4 regions of the Rossellomorea sp. KS-H15a genome follow, and region 1 is predicted to be linked to each of the others. Evidence: riboswitches for the same ligand, from Rfam matches in the RefSeq annotation. Region 1 holds a riboswitch; each other region holds the start of a gene.
What was found. Region 1 has a riboswitch for S-adenosylmethionine ahead of M1J35_RS13730 (Fur-regulated basic protein FbpA). Riboswitches for the same ligand answer to the same signal wherever they lie in the genome.
Positions count from the first base shown of each region.

Region 2: it holds a riboswitch for S-adenosylmethionine, as region 1 does, so the genes downstream of both, M1J35_RS22160 (homoserine dehydrogenase) here and M1J35_RS13730 (Fur-regulated basic protein FbpA) in region 1, are expected to answer to the same signal.
Region 3: it holds a riboswitch for S-adenosylmethionine, as region 1 does, so the genes downstream of both, M1J35_RS13135 (methionine biosynthesis PLP-dependent protein) here and M1J35_RS13730 (Fur-regulated basic protein FbpA) in region 1, are expected to answer to the same signal.
Region 4: it holds a riboswitch for S-adenosylmethionine, as region 1 does, so the genes downstream of both, mtnK (S-methyl-5-thioribose kinase) here and M1J35_RS13730 (Fur-regulated basic protein FbpA) in region 1, are expected to answer to the same signal.

Region 1 is NZ_CP096886.1:2,711,969-2,716,183, reverse strand. It holds gene M1J35_RS13735 (protoporphyrinogen oxidase) at 1-1,197, opposite strand, end outside; SAM riboswitch class I at 1,403-1,510, shown strand; gene M1J35_RS13730 (Fur-regulated basic protein FbpA) at 1,618-1,833, shown strand; gene spoIIP (stage II sporulation protein P) at 1,908-3,074, opposite strand; gene M1J35_RS13720 (flavin monoamine oxidase family protein) at 3,247-4,215, opposite strand, start outside.
Region 2 is NZ_CP096886.1:4,301,202-4,305,416, reverse strand. It holds gene M1J35_RS22175 (helix-turn-helix domain-containing protein) at 1-502, shown strand, start outside; gene M1J35_RS22170 (hypothetical protein) at 531-791, shown strand; gene M1J35_RS22165 (DUF2254 domain-containing protein) at 838-2,178, opposite strand; SAM riboswitch class I at 2,480-2,590, shown strand; gene M1J35_RS22160 (homoserine dehydrogenase) at 2,723-3,970, shown strand; gene M1J35_RS22155 (aspartate kinase) at 4,019-4,215, shown strand, end outside.
Region 3 is NZ_CP096886.1:2,583,445-2,587,659, forward strand. It holds gene M1J35_RS13125 (metal-dependent hydrolase) at 1-200, shown strand, start outside; T-box leader at 268-508, shown strand; gene M1J35_RS13130 (tryptophan--tRNA ligase) at 570-1,568, shown strand; SAM riboswitch class I at 1,677-1,786, shown strand; gene M1J35_RS13135 (methionine biosynthesis PLP-dependent protein) at 1,878-3,002, shown strand; gene metC (cystathionine beta-lyase) at 2,995-4,179, shown strand; gene M1J35_RS13145 (bifunctional homocysteine S-methyltransferase/methylenetetrahydrofolate reductase) at 4,199-4,215, shown strand, end outside.
Region 4 is NZ_CP096886.1:2,155,770-2,159,984, reverse strand. It holds gene M1J35_RS11070 (pyridoxal phosphate-dependent aminotransferase) at 1-632, opposite strand, end outside; gene M1J35_RS11065 (carbon-nitrogen family hydrolase) at 754-1,536, shown strand; SAM riboswitch class I at 1,632-1,787, shown strand; gene mtnK (S-methyl-5-thioribose kinase) at 1,904-3,088, shown strand; gene mtnA (S-methyl-5-thioribose-1-phosphate isomerase) at 3,104-4,156, shown strand; gene M1J35_RS11050 (DUF2087 domain-containing protein) at 4,198-4,215, opposite strand, start outside.

The DNA.
Region 1 (4,215 bases):
CACCTCCACTGAAATGGGATCCGCATTGATTCCGACGCTCTTCTTAATATCGTCCAGTGCCACTTTTGTCAGTTCGTCCTCTTCTAAATGCTTTAACTGCCCGTAATGAGCATTCGAGCTCTTATAAAAAAGTCTTACCAGAAGATTATGATTTCGGGATGTGTGTTTCCATTTACGGCTCGTCCATGTACATGCATCGCACTTCACTTCGCTGCCTTTAGAAACAATAAACCCTGTACCATCAGCCGGGAGCTCCTCGTCAGGAACATTAAAACCCAGATAGATGGAGATCAAGGAAGAGTTCCTTAGGGTATTAAAATCTTCATTTAATGTTGCACGATTTAAAATCTGTTGAGTCACATCATGAGGTGTCGCAAAAATGACAGCATCTGCTTGAATGCTTTCATGTCCTTTTAACGTGAGCTCATATTTGTCAGCACTCATTTGGAGATTTGTTGTCGCTGTTCCTTTTAGGATCGTCGCATCACCGCACTCTTCTTCCAGACGGTCGATAATGGTGGATAATCCATGCCTAAAGGAAATGAACTTTTTATTGGAAGATCCCTTGAATTTCTGCTTGTTTGCAGATAATCCTTGGATGATGCTCCCATACTCATTTTTATAATCCAGAAGATATGGTAGAGTCGAGGCCATGGTCAGCTTATACAAGTTCCCAGAATACACCCCTGATAATACAGGTGCGATCTGATTTTCCACTAGTTCTTTCCCGAGGAATGCTTCCAGAAATTCTCCGATGGAGCTTTCCTTCGTGAATACAGTATTTTTCGTCTCCAGGTCCAGAAGGGCCGCTTTCTTTCCGGCTTCAGAAATCAGAGTGCTTTCATTAAGTGCTTCTATGCTCATGGGAATACCGAAGATTGTATCTGGAGGTATTCTATGCAGTTCACCATTTGTGTATATGTAAGATGTTCCTGTTTCGTTATAGACCAGTTCGTTTTGAAGTTGAAGGTCATTGACCAATGGAAGTACTCCCTCATTACGGGCTACAATGGAATCTGCACCAGCTTCCATAATAAAGTCACCTTCCGTTATCGTCCTGATCTTACCACCGAGCTGTTGATCCCGTTCAATTAATACTAACTCAATATCCAGATTTTGTTCCCTGGATATCTTTTGCAGATTATAGAGAGCCGTTAAGCCTGTAATGCCCCCACCTACGATAACCACTTTCTTCATACCATTCACTCCATTAATTACGTGTATGTATACAGATTATCATGTTTTAGGCAGATTAGAAAAAGAAACTGTGTCTGAAAAAGGAATATGATATGTAATTAGAATAAGGACATCATTTTTTGATCCTGGTGCCACGCTTAATTCAAAGTTGACAACTAGGAATAGTTTGATATAACATATAATAGAATTCTGATAACCACATAGCCACTTATCCAGAGAGGTAGAGGGACTGGCCCGATGATACCTCAGCAACAGATTCTAATTTCTAGAACACTGTGCTAAATCCACAAGCGTCAAGCTTGAAAGATAAGTTGAAGTTTTTTCCGTTAAAGCCTTCTTCTTATCTTACTAGGAAGTAGGCTTTTTTACATGAAAAAGTCTCTTTCTCTGTTTATTCATATTATAAGAGGAGTGATCATAATGGGAGAAAATCTCCAGGAAGCAATTAATAAAAGAAGAAATGAGTTAATTAACAAATTGGTCGTCCATAACATTTTCAAAAAAGGAAATAAACAATTATTCGAGCTGACACTTAGAGAACTTGAGGATGAGTATCACTATATTCAGAAGGATTGCCATCCGCATAGTGATGTCGGCTCTATTCACTGGAAAAATTGCACGAAGTTAACCAGTTAGAAGCCTGGTTTATCTTTTCGGAAATGGCCAAACAATAAAATGACGCGGGCCTATGGCTCACGTCATTTCAATAGTTATTGAGCGTTTACCTCAACTGCATCCTTCTTATAATAAGCTGCAAAGATTTCCGCAAATGCTTCGGTGGAATTATATAATTCCACTAAGTTATTTTCCACTCCGCCAAACTCAAGGAGCATCGCCCTTTCTGTTAGATCCTGATTGTAGACCCCATTTCCTTCTGCTTTTGTTTTAACGAATACCCCCCTGCTGATTCCAGGGTACTTCTCTTCTAATTTAGCATTTAATTCTTTCGCGATTTTGAGATTCTTTTCAAAATTCTTATTTTCTTTCCCTACGATGAAAAATAGGCGTGCATAGTCCTTGCCATTGATCGTTTTGGTCGTAATATTTCGGGGTTGGGAGTCCCGGTGAATATCTATTAAATAGGTTAAATCGTCATCTTGTGCAAGGGCTTCTTGAACCAATCCCCTTGTCAGCTTATAGGATTCAAAATAGGTCCATGATTTGTTTTTCAATGCTTGGTTTACATCTGTCTTGTCTTGCACTGCCCCGATTCCTCGTGATTCGAGTTCCTGTTTCAATTTTGAACCAACCGCAATGACATTGACCTTTTCATTCGTACTGGCCGGATCTTTTGAATCGTTGTTTTTAATTAGAGGGCTAAAGGCTTCCCAGCTGTGGGAGTGATAAATGAACACAGACTTTTCTTCAATCTCCTGCACACCGTCACCTGAGTTATGATTGGCTTGATCGACTTGGTTCTGATCGATTTCCTGATCCTTCAGCTGGTCCTCCGTTGGAGCTGGCGACTCATTAGGTAAATTGGTAATGTCCGTCCCTTTACCGGCAACGGCTATATGCGTATGATAATTTTCTATTCCAGGGATTTCTCGTCCAAATAGACTCCTTGGGTCAAGCAGTGATACATTCGTAACGCTTTCCAACCAATCAAAGTCGGTATTCATGGCCTCTTTATTCTCGATGCGCAGACCTGTCATTTCCTGTGACAGAAGCATAAGGAATGTCTCTTTCGGTACAAGCTCTGATACCGAAGTATAGAAAAGGCTGTCCACCCTCAATTTAATGGCCGTCGACGAAATCAGCCATACCATGACATACATCATGATGATCCCTATCAATACTACCCGGATGACGGCTTTCATAGATACGAATACTAGCGGGACTAAGCTATTATTATTTCGAGACTTATACGACATCATCAGTACCCCTATATAAAGTATTTAATAGTTAACTTTATGCAGAGTGTCGATAGAGTAGAAGGTTTTTTCAGGATTCGGTCTGATTTCCTATAGGACAGGACACAAATGGAAAATCATTTTTCTAAAAACGACCTGAACGTAAACAAAACGCATGATGAGATGCGTCTTTGGTTTATCGCCCATTCACTTCATATGCAGCCCTTATACCGGATTCCACCGCACCTTCTATCCAACCATGAAAAGAAGAGGTGTGTTCCCCTGCAAAATGGATCCTGCCTTCGGGTGTACGGACATAATCCCCGATGTCAGCTGCCTGACCAGGTGTATATAGAGTGAAACATCCTGCCGAGAAAGGATTTCTGCTCCAATTATAAACAAAATAATTCAGTAGTTCTGTATAAACCCGATTTCCATAAACCCTGGAAAGATCCTTCAACACTTCTGAAATGATTGCTTCCTTCGATTTACTATTCCATAAGAGAGCGTTTTGACCCCAACTGTAGCTTGCCAGCATCACACCAGGTTTGTTGCTCCCTATGTCATGACTTGGCATATAAGTAAATCGGGTGGGAAGATCGGATACAATGTTTCCGTAATTCATTTCCTCCCAAAAACGACTTCTGAACTCGATACCGATTTTTACAGATGGAATATTGGTCACTTCACGGATCGCCTGCCATTTTTTGAAAGAAATCGATTTATATGGGACGACATCAATAAATTGAAAAACGGTAAAAGGAACAGTGACAATCACATAGTCAGCTTGATACTCCCTATACGTCCCATCCAAGGGGTTAATCGTTTGAACGACGACACCCGATTTAGACTGAATGATACGGGTCACTTTTTGATTCATGAAAATATTGGACTGTAGCTCACCCATTAATGAATACGGCAATCGGTCATTCCCACCTGTTATTTCATAAAACTTCGTCTCTTTTCTAAAGATAGGAAATATAATATCTTTTAATATATCAACAAATGAAAATTCAGGAAATCCTTCGATTCCGAGAATGACATTTATTTTCCTGATGGCATTCAACGATAAGGATTTTCCAAACGGGTTGTTGGACAGGAATTGCCCCACTGAATAATTCGAATACTTTTTTATTAAGTTCAATTGTTCACTGTGTTCACTGTT
Region 2 (4,215 bases), 1.6 Mb from region 1:
AGTTCTCGAGTCAATAGTAGAGAAATATGATGAGTTGATTCAGCATTGTGATAATCTGCATGATCACGGAAGAAAAGCCATTCTTTATCTGAATTTAGGTGGGTTGTATCGGGACTTGATGCAGGATAGAAAAGCACGGGATGCCTATCAGGTCGCTTATGGATTATTGAAACATGAGTCACCCACAGAAGACTATGTCAGAATTCTTTTTGGCTATATTGAGAGTTCCATGGATGTAGAGGGGCCGGTACTTGAAAAATGGGAAACGTTAATAGAGGAAGGACTCCGTTATGCAACCGCCAATAAAGATTCCTGCAAAGAGTGTCTATTTACGATGCTTGGTATCAGGGTTCATGAAGGGGAAGAAGCATATTATCAATATATGGAGAATGTCATCATCCCATTGTTGAAGGAAGAAGGGCAATACTCCGAGTGTAATTACTATATTCAAAAGCTCTACAATGGGAAAATGGTTAAAGAAAAAGAATGCGTTAACAGCTAATCACAATACCCTGTAAAGGAGAGATAGGATGGAAAACCCGGATCGATTAATTTCGTCATTCGATGAGGTGGCCTTAAGTGATTATAAAATGCCGATCATCTGTATCTATCAGAGTCCGAAAGATTATCAAGGCATGTTTGTAGCAAGACTATTCGATGTGAACCAGCCGACCCATAACATTTTGATGAGACCAACTTTAGAAGCGGTCAGAAGTGAAATCCCTGAAAGATTCTCCGTTGTACCGAAAGCTCAAGGGGAAGATGACAGCATTGTCGAAACGTGGATATGACTCTCGTAAAGAAGCTTCATTTCTCTCTGAGAGAAATGAAGCTTCTTTACGTATTTTTGTTTGCGTTCGGATAGAATTTATCTTCGATTTCTTTATATTCCCTGAAGTGGCCGGTGAGGCGTGCAAGCTTATGAACCTCTTGAAGAAGAAAGGTTTTATCTAATTCGTAAATGACCTCCCTTTCGATATGATCGATGGTGTTGCAGGCGAATTCCCAAAGATCTTTGTGCTTCGAAGGCTGGATGGATTCGGCTAAAAGTGCCAGTGCACGTACGATTTCGGTTATGATTAAGTGATTGTTTTTCGCATAGTGTCGAATATAACCAAATCCACGATAGAGATAATAATCAAATGGTTCCGATTGGAGGATGACCCGTATCCTTTCATCTTGGTCGATTAAATAGGGTGTGAAGGATAATTGATCCTCCACCGTCAGCATCAGATCGGCCATCTGGTCGATCGTGTTCGAAGCCGTTTTGGGATCGTCATTCCCCAGGGATTTAATCGCCACCTCTGCGAGTTTGTGGATCCCCATCTGCAGGTCTTGGATTTCTGTCTCTTTATGACCCATTTCAATGAATTGCAGGTATGAATCAGTGAAGATATTGTCTGTCTTCGGCCCCCATAAGCTCAGAACTTCATTCCCGGCAAGTACATAATCGCCCACTTTATAATGAAGCTGTAGGACAAAATTCTCTTTCTGTGCGAGTTGAATCATTCCCTGGAAATCTACTAATTGAATATAGCCGGAGTGTTTAGCCTTCACATGAAGAATGTTATTTTTCTCTTCCTCCATGATGTCCCCATCTTCAGTGGTGCGATGTGCTTCTAAATCTTTCTTCAGTGTCTGGTGGATCATCACTTCAGAAACTTGTTTCATATTGTACGTGATATTATGGACCTGCATCCAGGTAGACGCATGGTTGATGAAGAAGATGAAGGTGATGGCTGATAGAAAGGCAAGGCAGATCGTCATCATGGGTGCAGCGACAAACATCTCCTTCTTTGAACTGCCGATAAACAAAAAGAGAAGGAGGACATAAACAAAACTGCCATTAAATATACCGAGGGCGTGCTGCGTCTGCCTGTCCGATATGAAATCCAAGAGCATCCTTGGCGAAAATTGTCCACTGAACGTCGTCAACACGACTAAGAGGGAGTTAAGCGTGAAGGCACTGAGCGTCAAAACGCCACCAATGAGGGTGCTCACAAGGATTCGGGTGACAGAGGCATCCATGCTTAATAGATCAAACGTATACTGTGAGATTTCCAATGAGAGATCCAAGTATAGGGTAATGGCTACCAGCAGTACGGCAAGACATATGTACAAGAAAGGCATATACCATATGGTCAGCCGGATTTCATGCATGCGTTGACGTTTGGACATGAGCAAATATTTTCTGATGGAAAGGGGGAGCATTTTTTTAAACATGTTTGAAACGGTTCCTTTCTAGTAAATGGATATGGATTAGTTTTCCCTGCCAGTGTAGGTTAAAACCTGAATTTCAAAAATAGATTCATAGAGGGTGGATGTTTCAAAGGAAATCACAGTAAACCCATGTGAAATTAGGTGTCTGACAAATTAGAAAGAATTTTTTAAAAATACCGAAAATGGTATTGACGGAGGAATGAATCACCTATATAATCCAATTCATACTCAAATATCAAGTGAAAACGTAACGTTATATCTCTTATCAAGAGCGGCGGAGGGATAGGCCCGATGAAGCCCGGCAACCTGCAGGATCAGTCTGTAAAGGTGCCAATTCCTACAGATTCCATGTGAATCTGGAAGATAAGGGGAGGAGCATACACACTAAGCCCTCTTCTTACAAGAAGAGGGCTTTTCTTTATACCCTCATTCTTTCCACCATGCCCGGTGGATCTTCAGAAAGAAGCAATGCGATACAAACGACAAAAAGGAGGCTAAAAAGATGTCAGCGATAAATGTGGCGATACTGGGCTTTGGAACTGTCGGTCAAGGGGTTTGTGAAGCCATTGATACTCACCAGGACAGGTTGAAGGAAACACTCGGGAAAGAGGTGAAGGTGAGGGCGATTCTCATCAAGGACCCGGTTAAACAAAGGGAAATTGATCCGTCCATTAAGGTTACGACAGAATTCAAGGACATTCTCGACATACCGGATCTTCATGTGATTTTTGAAGCGATTGTAGGAGAAGAACCGGGATACACGTATTTATCGAAAGCGGTGGAGAAGGGAATTCACATCGTCACGGCCAATAAAGTCATGTTTGCTAAATTCGGCCCCAGCCTTATGGAGAAAGCAAAACGTCACACTGTATCCGTTGGTTTCGAAGCGACAACAGCCGGAGGGATCCCGGTCATCGGCACGATCCGCCAGCTCCTGAAGGTAAATGAAATCAAAAGCATCCAAGGCATATTGAATGGGACTTCCAACTTCATTTTGTCCCAAATGAGAAAAAAGGGTCTTTCCTTTGAGACCGCTCTAAAGCAGTCCCAGGAAAAGGGGTACGCAGAGGCGGATCCGACGAGCGACATCGAAGGATATGATGCCTTTTATAAATTGCTGATTTTGAGTCAGACCGCTTTTGGCAGACAGCCGGATTGGAAGGATATCAGACGCAGGGGGATCACACACTTGACGGCAGAATGGCTGCAGGCAGCCGAGTCCTTCCGATTGCGCTTTAAACACGTAGGTTCATTGGAACGTGACGGATTCAATCGGATCAAAGGTGAAGTAGAGCCGGTCCTCGTCCACGACACCCATCCTTTCTACGGGGTGGAGGATGTGGAAAATGCGATTTCATTAAAAGGGAGTCTCGTAGGAAGAATCACACTACTTGGGCCAGGCGCCGGTAAATGTCCGACAGGAAGTGCCATGGTGGAGGACTTTCTTTCACTGATTCAAGGGAAATACACGGCATCTCCTGAAAGTGCAGTACACAATGGAGAGGTTCTGGAAGATAGCACAGGCCAATGGGTCTTACGTGTTCCTGCAAATGAAGACTATCAAAGGTGGATTCCGTTGTTCACACTGAAAGACCGCATTCAGCTTGGCGATTTCCTGTATGTCTTTGTAGAAGGCAGGAAAGAGGACATAGAATCAGTTCTTACATCACAGGAACAGATCCAGGCAGTGTCCATCCTGGACGAAATCCCACTTGAAAATGCAGTGAAAGAAGGGATTGCGGTTTCCTGACGATTTTATTAAAAAAGCAACAGATCTGATAGAAAGTAGGGGGATCACTTGAGTATCGTCGTTCAGAAATTTGGTGGAACCTCTGTAGGTTCTGCGGATCGAATTAAACGGGTAGCAGGTTATGCGTTGAAGGAAAAGGAGAAAGGGCATGACGTGGTGGTGGTTGTATCGGCCATGGATAAAACGACGGACGCCCTTGTAAAGCTTGCGGGAGAATTGTCTGATGTTCCCCGGAAAAGGGAAAT
Region 3 (4,215 bases), 130 kb from region 1:
GCAGTTATACCCACTCTGTACTGGGGTTGATATACTATGCTATCATCGCTCGTTATCTCGAGACTTCTATCATGATTGATGGAGTATTTGAAGCATGTGTCATCGGATATGCGAGTCATTTGATCGCGGATATGAAGTTTCTCCCTTTTAATAAGAGAGGCATAAAGCTCTTCCTTCCTCTTTCGTCAAAAGAAATGTAAAAATGTGTTTATACCTACTTGACCATTATTTACCTATACATTAAAATAATGGGAACACAATAAATGGTTAATTGCGATGAAGAAGAAGAGTAGACGATCGAAACATTTAAGAGAGCTGATGGATGGTGAGAATCAGTATGGGGAATCGTTGAATGGGCTTTTGAGCATCCAGGCTGAAATAAAGTAGGTTTGGCGGAAGGTCTCACCGATAAAAGGGACGATGTATAGAACGTGACTTCTGTACAGATGAGTGCGTTTACTGAAGTGTAAGCGAATGAAGGTGGCACCACGGGTTTCCCGTCCTTTTTTAGAGGACGGGAAGCCCTTTTTGTGTTTTCTGATTATTTTTCAACGGAGGGTATGATGGGGATGAAAAAACAAGTTCTGACTGGTATCAAGCCAACTGGCCGTATACATTTGGGGAATTATATTGGGGCGATTAAACCGGCATTGGGATTGGCGGAGAACCAATCATATAACACTGCTTATTTTGTTGCGGATTATCATGGTTTAACAAAAATCCATGATCCCATTGAAATGAAGGAGCTTTCATATGGGGTGGCGGCAGCGTGGTTAGCGTTAGGGTTGAATCCTGATTCAGCGATTTTTTACCGTCAATCTGATGTGCCTGAAATCTTTGAGCTGAGCTGGATCCTTTCTTGTTTTGCACCAAAAGGATTATTAAACCGGTCTCACGCATATAAATCAATGGTTGAAGAAAATAAAGAAAGCGGCAGAAATGTTGATGCTGGAGTCAATATGGGATTATTTACGTATCCCATTTTAATGGCTGCGGATATCCTCCTTTTCCAAACCGAGTTGGTCCCTGTCGGAAAAGATCAAATACAGCATGTGGAAATTGCCAGAGACATAGCTGAAAGCTTTAACAATCAATATGGAGAAACATTTGTCATCCCTGAATACGTCATCCAGGAAGAAACGGCCGTTCTACCGGGACTGGACGGCCGCAAGATGAGTAAAAGTTATAATAACACCATTCCTTTATTTGAAGAACCAAAAAAGCTTCAAAAATTGATCAATAAAATCAAAACGGATTCTTCACTTCCTGAAGAGCCTAAGGATCCTGACGATTCAATCATTTTTGGTCTTTACAAAGAATTTGCAACCACTGATCAATCGGAAGAAATGAGAAGGAGATTTCAACAAGGAATAGGCTGGGGGGAAGCGAAGAAAGAACTTTTCGACGTAATGAATTCATTCATCGAAGTACCAAGGTCGGAATATGAAGACCTATTGAACAATCGGGATAGACTGGATGCCATCTTACTGAATGGAGCCATAAAAGCACGAAAAAAAACAATCCCATTCATGAAAGAGATTAAAAGGAAAATAGGAATGTATCATTGAAATAGAATAAAATGATCATGATGTTTTTCAGATAATTCATAATTGTCATTGACATTTCTATGTCTTTGTTATAAGTTATGAGAAAGCATTTTAACAATTTCATATTGTTTCTTATCAAGAGAGGTAGAGGGACTGGCCCGAAGACACCTCAGCAACCAGCCACAGTAACAGGTATGGTGCTAATTCCAGCAAGTTGATGTCAACTTGGGCGATAAGAGGGAGAACGAACGTATAAAACCTTCTTATTTTCATAAGAAGGTTTTTTGTTTTTTCCCCTTTTCATTTTCTAGGGACGAAAAGGAGAGAAGGATGTTGAAAAAACATATTGATACTTTGCTTGTCCAGGCAGGCAATCGGAAGGATTCAGCTACTGGTGCCGTAAGTCTGCCCATTCATTTATCGACAGCATATGAACATAGAGGAATCGGTGAATCAACCGGTTATGATTATACGAGAACAGGAAACCCAACCAGGGCGACCCTTGAAGAACTACTGGCTCAATTGGAAGAGGGGCATAGAGGATTTGCATTCAGTTCGGGAATGGCTGCGATTCAGGCAATTCTGGGTTTATTCTCAAGTGGGGATGAATTGATTGTATCGAAGGATCTTTACGGAGGAAGCTACCGCTTATTCGTTCAGTATGAAGCCCAATATAATATCAAATTTCATTTTGTTGATACAAGTGATACTCATTCTATAGAAGAGCACATATCGAAGAGGACGAAGGCTATTTTTCTTGAAACACCAACCAATCCATTAATGAATGAAGCAAATATTTCTGAGGTCGCAGCCATTTCAAAGGCGAGTGGATTACTTTTAATCGTCGATAATACCTTTTATACACCAGTTCTGCAAAAACCGCTCAAAGAGGGAGCAGACCTGGTCATTCACAGCGCTACCAAATACTTAGGGGGCCATAATGACGTTCTGGCCGGAGTTGTCATAGTCAACACAGAGGACTTGGCTGAAAGGATCTATACGATTCAAAATTCAATCGGCGCAGTCCTTGCACCATTTGATTGTTGGCTCTTAATAAGAGGGTTGAAGACCCTTAGTCTAAGAATGGCCCAGCATGAAAAGAATGCACGAAAATTAGCCCAGTATCTTAAAGGGCATGACTGTGTAGCGGACGTCTTATATCCCGGGAAAGGGGGCATGCTTTCCTTTCGCATTGCCAAGGAAGAATGGATCGGTCCATTCCTCCAACATCTAAAGGTTATAACGTTTGCTGAAAGTTTAGGAGGGGTTGAAAGCTTTATCACCTATCCTGCCACCCAGACCCATGCCGACATTCCTGAAGAAGAACGAAATAGACTTGGCATCTGTAACAGATTGCTCAGGTTTTCCGTAGGAATAGAATTTATCGACGACCTGATCGAAGACTTGGAGAATGTTTTTCAACAATTGGAAAAAGAGGTGTTAACGTATGAGTAAAAAACCATTTTCACTTCAGACGTCACTCATCCATTCCCGCGGATTTGATAAAGAGACAGGAGCTGTTTCTACGCCGATTCATCATGCTACAACCTTTCATCAACAGGATTTTGATCAGTATGGTACGTATGACTACAGCCGTTCGGGGAATCCAACAAGGGAAACAGTCGAAGAAACGATAGCGGAATTAGAAGGCGGGGTAAGGGGTTTTGCCTTTTCATCCGGTATGGCTGCCATCTCAACAAGCTTTCTATTATTGTCGAGTGGGGATCACGTACTCGTCTCGGAGGAAGTATATGGGGGGACATACAGGATGATCACGGAAGTCCTTACTAAATTTGATATAGAATACTCTTTTGTGAATATGAAAGATCTTCATGAGGTGGCTTGTGCAATTAAGCACAATACGAAGGTGATTTATATGGAAACCCCGTCGAACCCCTTATTGAATATCACCGATATTGAAGGGGTCGTAAAGCTTGCCAAGGCAAATGACTGCTTAACATTTCTGGATAATACATTCATGACGCCATTGCTGCAAAGGCCAATCAGTCTAGGAGTGGATGTTGTCCTGCACAGTGCAACGAAGTTTCTTGCCGGACATAGTGACGTCTTAGCAGGACTTGCGGTAACGGGAGATGAAGAGATTGCGGGGAAACTTGCTTTCCTGCAGAATTCGTTTGGGGCGGTACTCGGGGTACAGGATTGCTGGCTGCTCTTAAGGGGGCTGAAAACATTGCATGTCCGATTGAAGGAATCATCGGAGTCAGCTTATAAGATTGCAAGCTTCCTAGAAGGCAGAAAGGAAGTAGAAGAAGTGTATTACCCGGGCTTGAGCTATCATCCCGGTCGTGAAATTCAAGTCCGGCAGGCAGAGGGTCCCGGGGCAGTACTATCCTTCCGGTTAAAAGGGGAAGAGGAAGTGAAGCAACTCATCAAACATGTAAACATTCCTGTATTCGCCGTCAGTTTAGGAGCTGTCGAATCGATTCTATCCTATCCATCAAGAATGTCACATGCTTCCATGCCTAAGGCTGAAAGAGAGAGAAGAGGGATTACAGATGGGTTATTGCGCTTATCCGTTGGTCTTGAAAACGCGGATGAATTAATAAAGGATCTTCAAAATGGTTTAGATAGTATACAAAAAATCAATCGAAACAACGTGATCAATTTGTAAAGGGGGAGGATGGGGCATGATGCCATTGCTGGAGGC
Region 4 (4,215 bases), 560 kb from region 1:
CCGTAAGCAAAGTCGTGCACCACACAAATATCATGCTTTGAAGCAAGTTCCACCGTGTCCTCGAAAAAGGATTTTGTGGCGGTAGCACCCGTTGGATTATTGGGGTAATTGAGGAACATTAATTTCGCCCTTTCCCATTCTTCACGGGAATGGACACGATAGTCCGGAAGAAACCCATTCTCCTCTTTCAACGGCATCTTGATCATACTGGCTTCTGCCAATGCGACCCCCGATACATAATCCGGATAACCTGGATCCGGGACAAATACTCCATCCCCGGGGTTCAATAAACATTGAGGGATCTCCACCAAACCTGCTTTTCCTCCAAAGAGAACCGCTACTTCGGTTTCGGGATCTATCTCCACACCGTATTCCCGCAAATAGAAAGCTGCAATCGCCTCCTTAAAGCTCGATAAACCACGAAATGGAGGATATTTATGGTTAGAAGGAGATTGAGCCGCTTCTGTTAGTTTTTCCACAATATGTGGAGGGGTCGGCTGATCTGGATTTCCCTGTCCCAAATTAATGACATCATGCCCCTCATTCACAACAGCATTCACAGTTCCTGCAAGGGAAGCGAAAAATTGTTCAGGTAATGATTCCAAGCGTTTTGCTTTTTCAAAGTGTTTCATACATTCACCCACTCATTTTTTTGAAAATTAATTACTTTCAAATTCTAGTCACAAATGATATAACGGAACATAAAGAATGTAAAGGAATAAATGACAAAAAGTACATACCGAGGTGAAGGTAATGATTCAAAAGGTGGGTCTCGCCCAGATGGATATTGTGTTTGGGAATCCTGAAGAAAACAAGATGAGAGTGGAACAGTGGGTCAAAAAAGCAAAGGAGGAGGGATGCGGTGTCGTCGTTCTTCCTGAACTCTGGACGACAGGTTATGATCTTACACGGATAGATGAGATCGCAGATGAGGGAGCCGAAGATTCTTCCTCCTTCCTGACTTCCCTGTCAAAAAAATATTCCATTCACATCATAGGAGGCTCTGTTGCCAATAAATCAACAGATGGAGTTAGAAATACACTATTGGTGGCTGATGCATATGGCGAGTTGGTGAAACGGTATTCAAAGCTTCACTTATTCAAACTAATGAATGAACATCATTACCTACTTCCCGGAGAGGAAGACGGGGCGTTCTCTCTTGATGATACGATGATGGCAGGACTCATATGTTACGACATCCGTTTCCCTGAATGGTTCAGGAAACATGTCATGATGGGAGCGAAGATTGTCTTTGTGGTGGCTGAATGGCCGGCTGCCAGAATGGATCACTGGGAGACCCTCTTAAGGGCACGTGCGATTGAAAATCAATGCTTTGTGATTGCATGCAACCGTGTGGGGAGTGACCCTGACAATGAATTTGGCGGCTCCTCCCTTATCATCAATCCATGGGGGGAAATCCTTGCAAAAGGAACCCAAAGTGAACAGTTGGTCACTGCTGAAATCAATTTGCAGGAAGTAGAAAAGGTCCGTAAACAAATTCCGATCTTTCAAGACCGGAGACCAAATTTTTATTAGAAGATATTAAAAAACCGTTGACATGGAAAATACTTCAATGGTACCATTCAATTCAAATGAACATTCAGAATTTTAATTAAATAGGACATACGCAACTCTTATCAAGAGCTGGCTGAGGGATTTGGCCCTATGAAGCCCAGCAACCGACCATAATACCGTTGTAAAACGGGGCGCTGTATGCGCCGGATGATCAATCCAGTAAGGCACGGTGCTAATTCCAACAGAAAGATCATCTTTCTGGGAGATAAGAGGCGAAGAAGATGACTCTTCAAGCCTCTTTCGAACATGGAAAGAGGCTTTTCTTATGCTGCGGAAAAGCCTCCCTAACACCCATTTTTCATAAGGTGCACTAAAAGGAGGAACGAAAATGGCAATCACTAAGCTCAATACGTACCAACCACTAACGGAACAGTCGGCCATCGCTATAGCCGTGAATGTAGGAATATTTGAAGACGGTTCACTTTTAACTTGTGAAGAAATCGGGGATGGGAACCTTAATCTCGTTTTTCATGTAGTTGAAAGGAATTCAGGTAAAGGAATCATCATCAAGCAAGCCCTCCCCTATGCAAAGGTTGTAGGTGAAAGCTGGCCACTTACGATCGAAAGGGCAAGGATTGAAGCGGGTGCCTTACACCTTCAGCGGTCATTTGTAGGCGATCTCGTACCGGAAGTGTATCATTCTGATCCATCCCTTGCCGTCACAGTGATGGAGGATTTAAGCAACCTCACCATCGCACGTACCGGCCTGCTCAATGGGAATAAGTATCCAAAGCTATCAGACGACATTGGTACATTTCTTGCAAATACACTGTACTTCACCTCTGATTATGCCCTTCATCCATTTAAGAAAAAAGAATATGTGAAAGAATTTTCTAATCCTGAGCTATGCAAAATCACGGAGGACCTAGTATTCACGGATCCTTTTTTCAACAGTGAAACGAATGAGTTTGAGGAGGAATTATCCGGGGATGTCCAGCAATTATGGGATGATTTCACTGTAAAACTCGAGGTCGCAAAACTTAAAAAAAGCTTCCTTACCGAAGGGGAAGCCCTGCTTCATGGAGATCTCCATACAGGCAGCATCTTTGTGGATGACGAACACACCAAAGTCATTGACCCGGAATTTGCTTTTTATGGGCCGATCGGTTTCGATATCGGTCAGTTTATTGCCAATCTTATTTTCCAAGTGATCGCGAATCCAGGTGAAAAGGAATTCATCCTCCACCATATCGAAAATACTTGGAACGTCTTCTCTGCTACTTTCTCCAGACATTGGAAGGAAAGTGGTGACGCCTATACGAAGGTGAATGGGTACCTTGAGTATGTATTGGAGAAGAGTTTTCAGGACAGCATCGGTTTTGCAGGATGCGAGTGTATAAGAAGGACAATCGGTCTTGCACATGTGGAAGACCTCGAGAGCATCGAAGATAAAGAACAAAGATTAAAGGCAAAACGAGCATGCCTCAACCTCGGAAAGAAATTGATTGTAAATCGGAAACACATTCTTTCCATTGAAGAGCTTCTGACTTTAGTACGGTCACATTCTGAATAATTAAAGGAGATACTCATGACACATACACCGACCATTCCAACTTCACTCGAGTGGCATGAAGATCATTTACTGATTCTTAATCAACAAAAGCTGCCGAACACTGTGGAATATTTGACGCTAACGGACATTACAGACTATTATGAAGCCATCGTTTCGCTTAAAGTGCGAGGCGCCCCGGCGATCGGGATCACAGCCGCCTATGGATTGGCACATGCTGCTTCTCATTATGAAACAGACAATCTGACAGAATTCAATCACCTTTTCAGGAAGGATAAAGAATACCTCGCTGATTCAAGGCCGACGGCAGTCAATCTGTTCTGGGCATTGAATCGGTTGGAACAAGTTCTTGCCCATGCACAATCCGTGAATGAAGCCAAGACCAATCTGCTTCATTCTGCCATTCAGATCCATACGGAGGATGAGGAAATATGCAGGATGATCGGTGAACACGCATTGGATGCATTGGATGACAAGAGGAAGATCATGACCATCTGTAATGCGGGATCCATTGCCACGGGTAAATATGGAACGGCACTTGCCCCCTTTCACCTAGGCAGGGAAAGGGGAATAGGGTTCCAAGTATTCGCCTGTGAGACACGCCCTGTCCTTCAGGGCGCCCGACTCACTGCCTGGGAGCTTCAGCAATCAGGAGTCGACGTGACCCTCATTACTGACAGCATGGCCGCTCATACAATAAAGGAGAAAGGTGTGGAAGCTGTGATTGTCGGAGCCGACCGGATTTCTGCGAACGGGGATACCGCGAACAAAATCGGTACGTCCATGCTTGCAATCCTATGCCATCATTACAATATACCATTCTACGTGGCTGCTCCTTCTTCTACATTCGATCTCACCTCGAGAACAGGTGACGATATCCCGATTGAAGAAAGAGGGCCAGACGAAATCACGATGATGGGTGGCTCTATGATCGCACCCGAAAACATTCATGTTTATAATCCCGCTTTTGATGTGACTTCCCATGAATTGATTACCGGCATCATCACCGAAAAAGGTGTGCTGTATCCACGTTTTCAAGAAAGCATTCAACGGATTATAAATCAGGCATAAATAGATTGAAAGAGAAGGAATTCACCCTTCTCTTTCATTTTTCATTCTGCTAGTTTTGT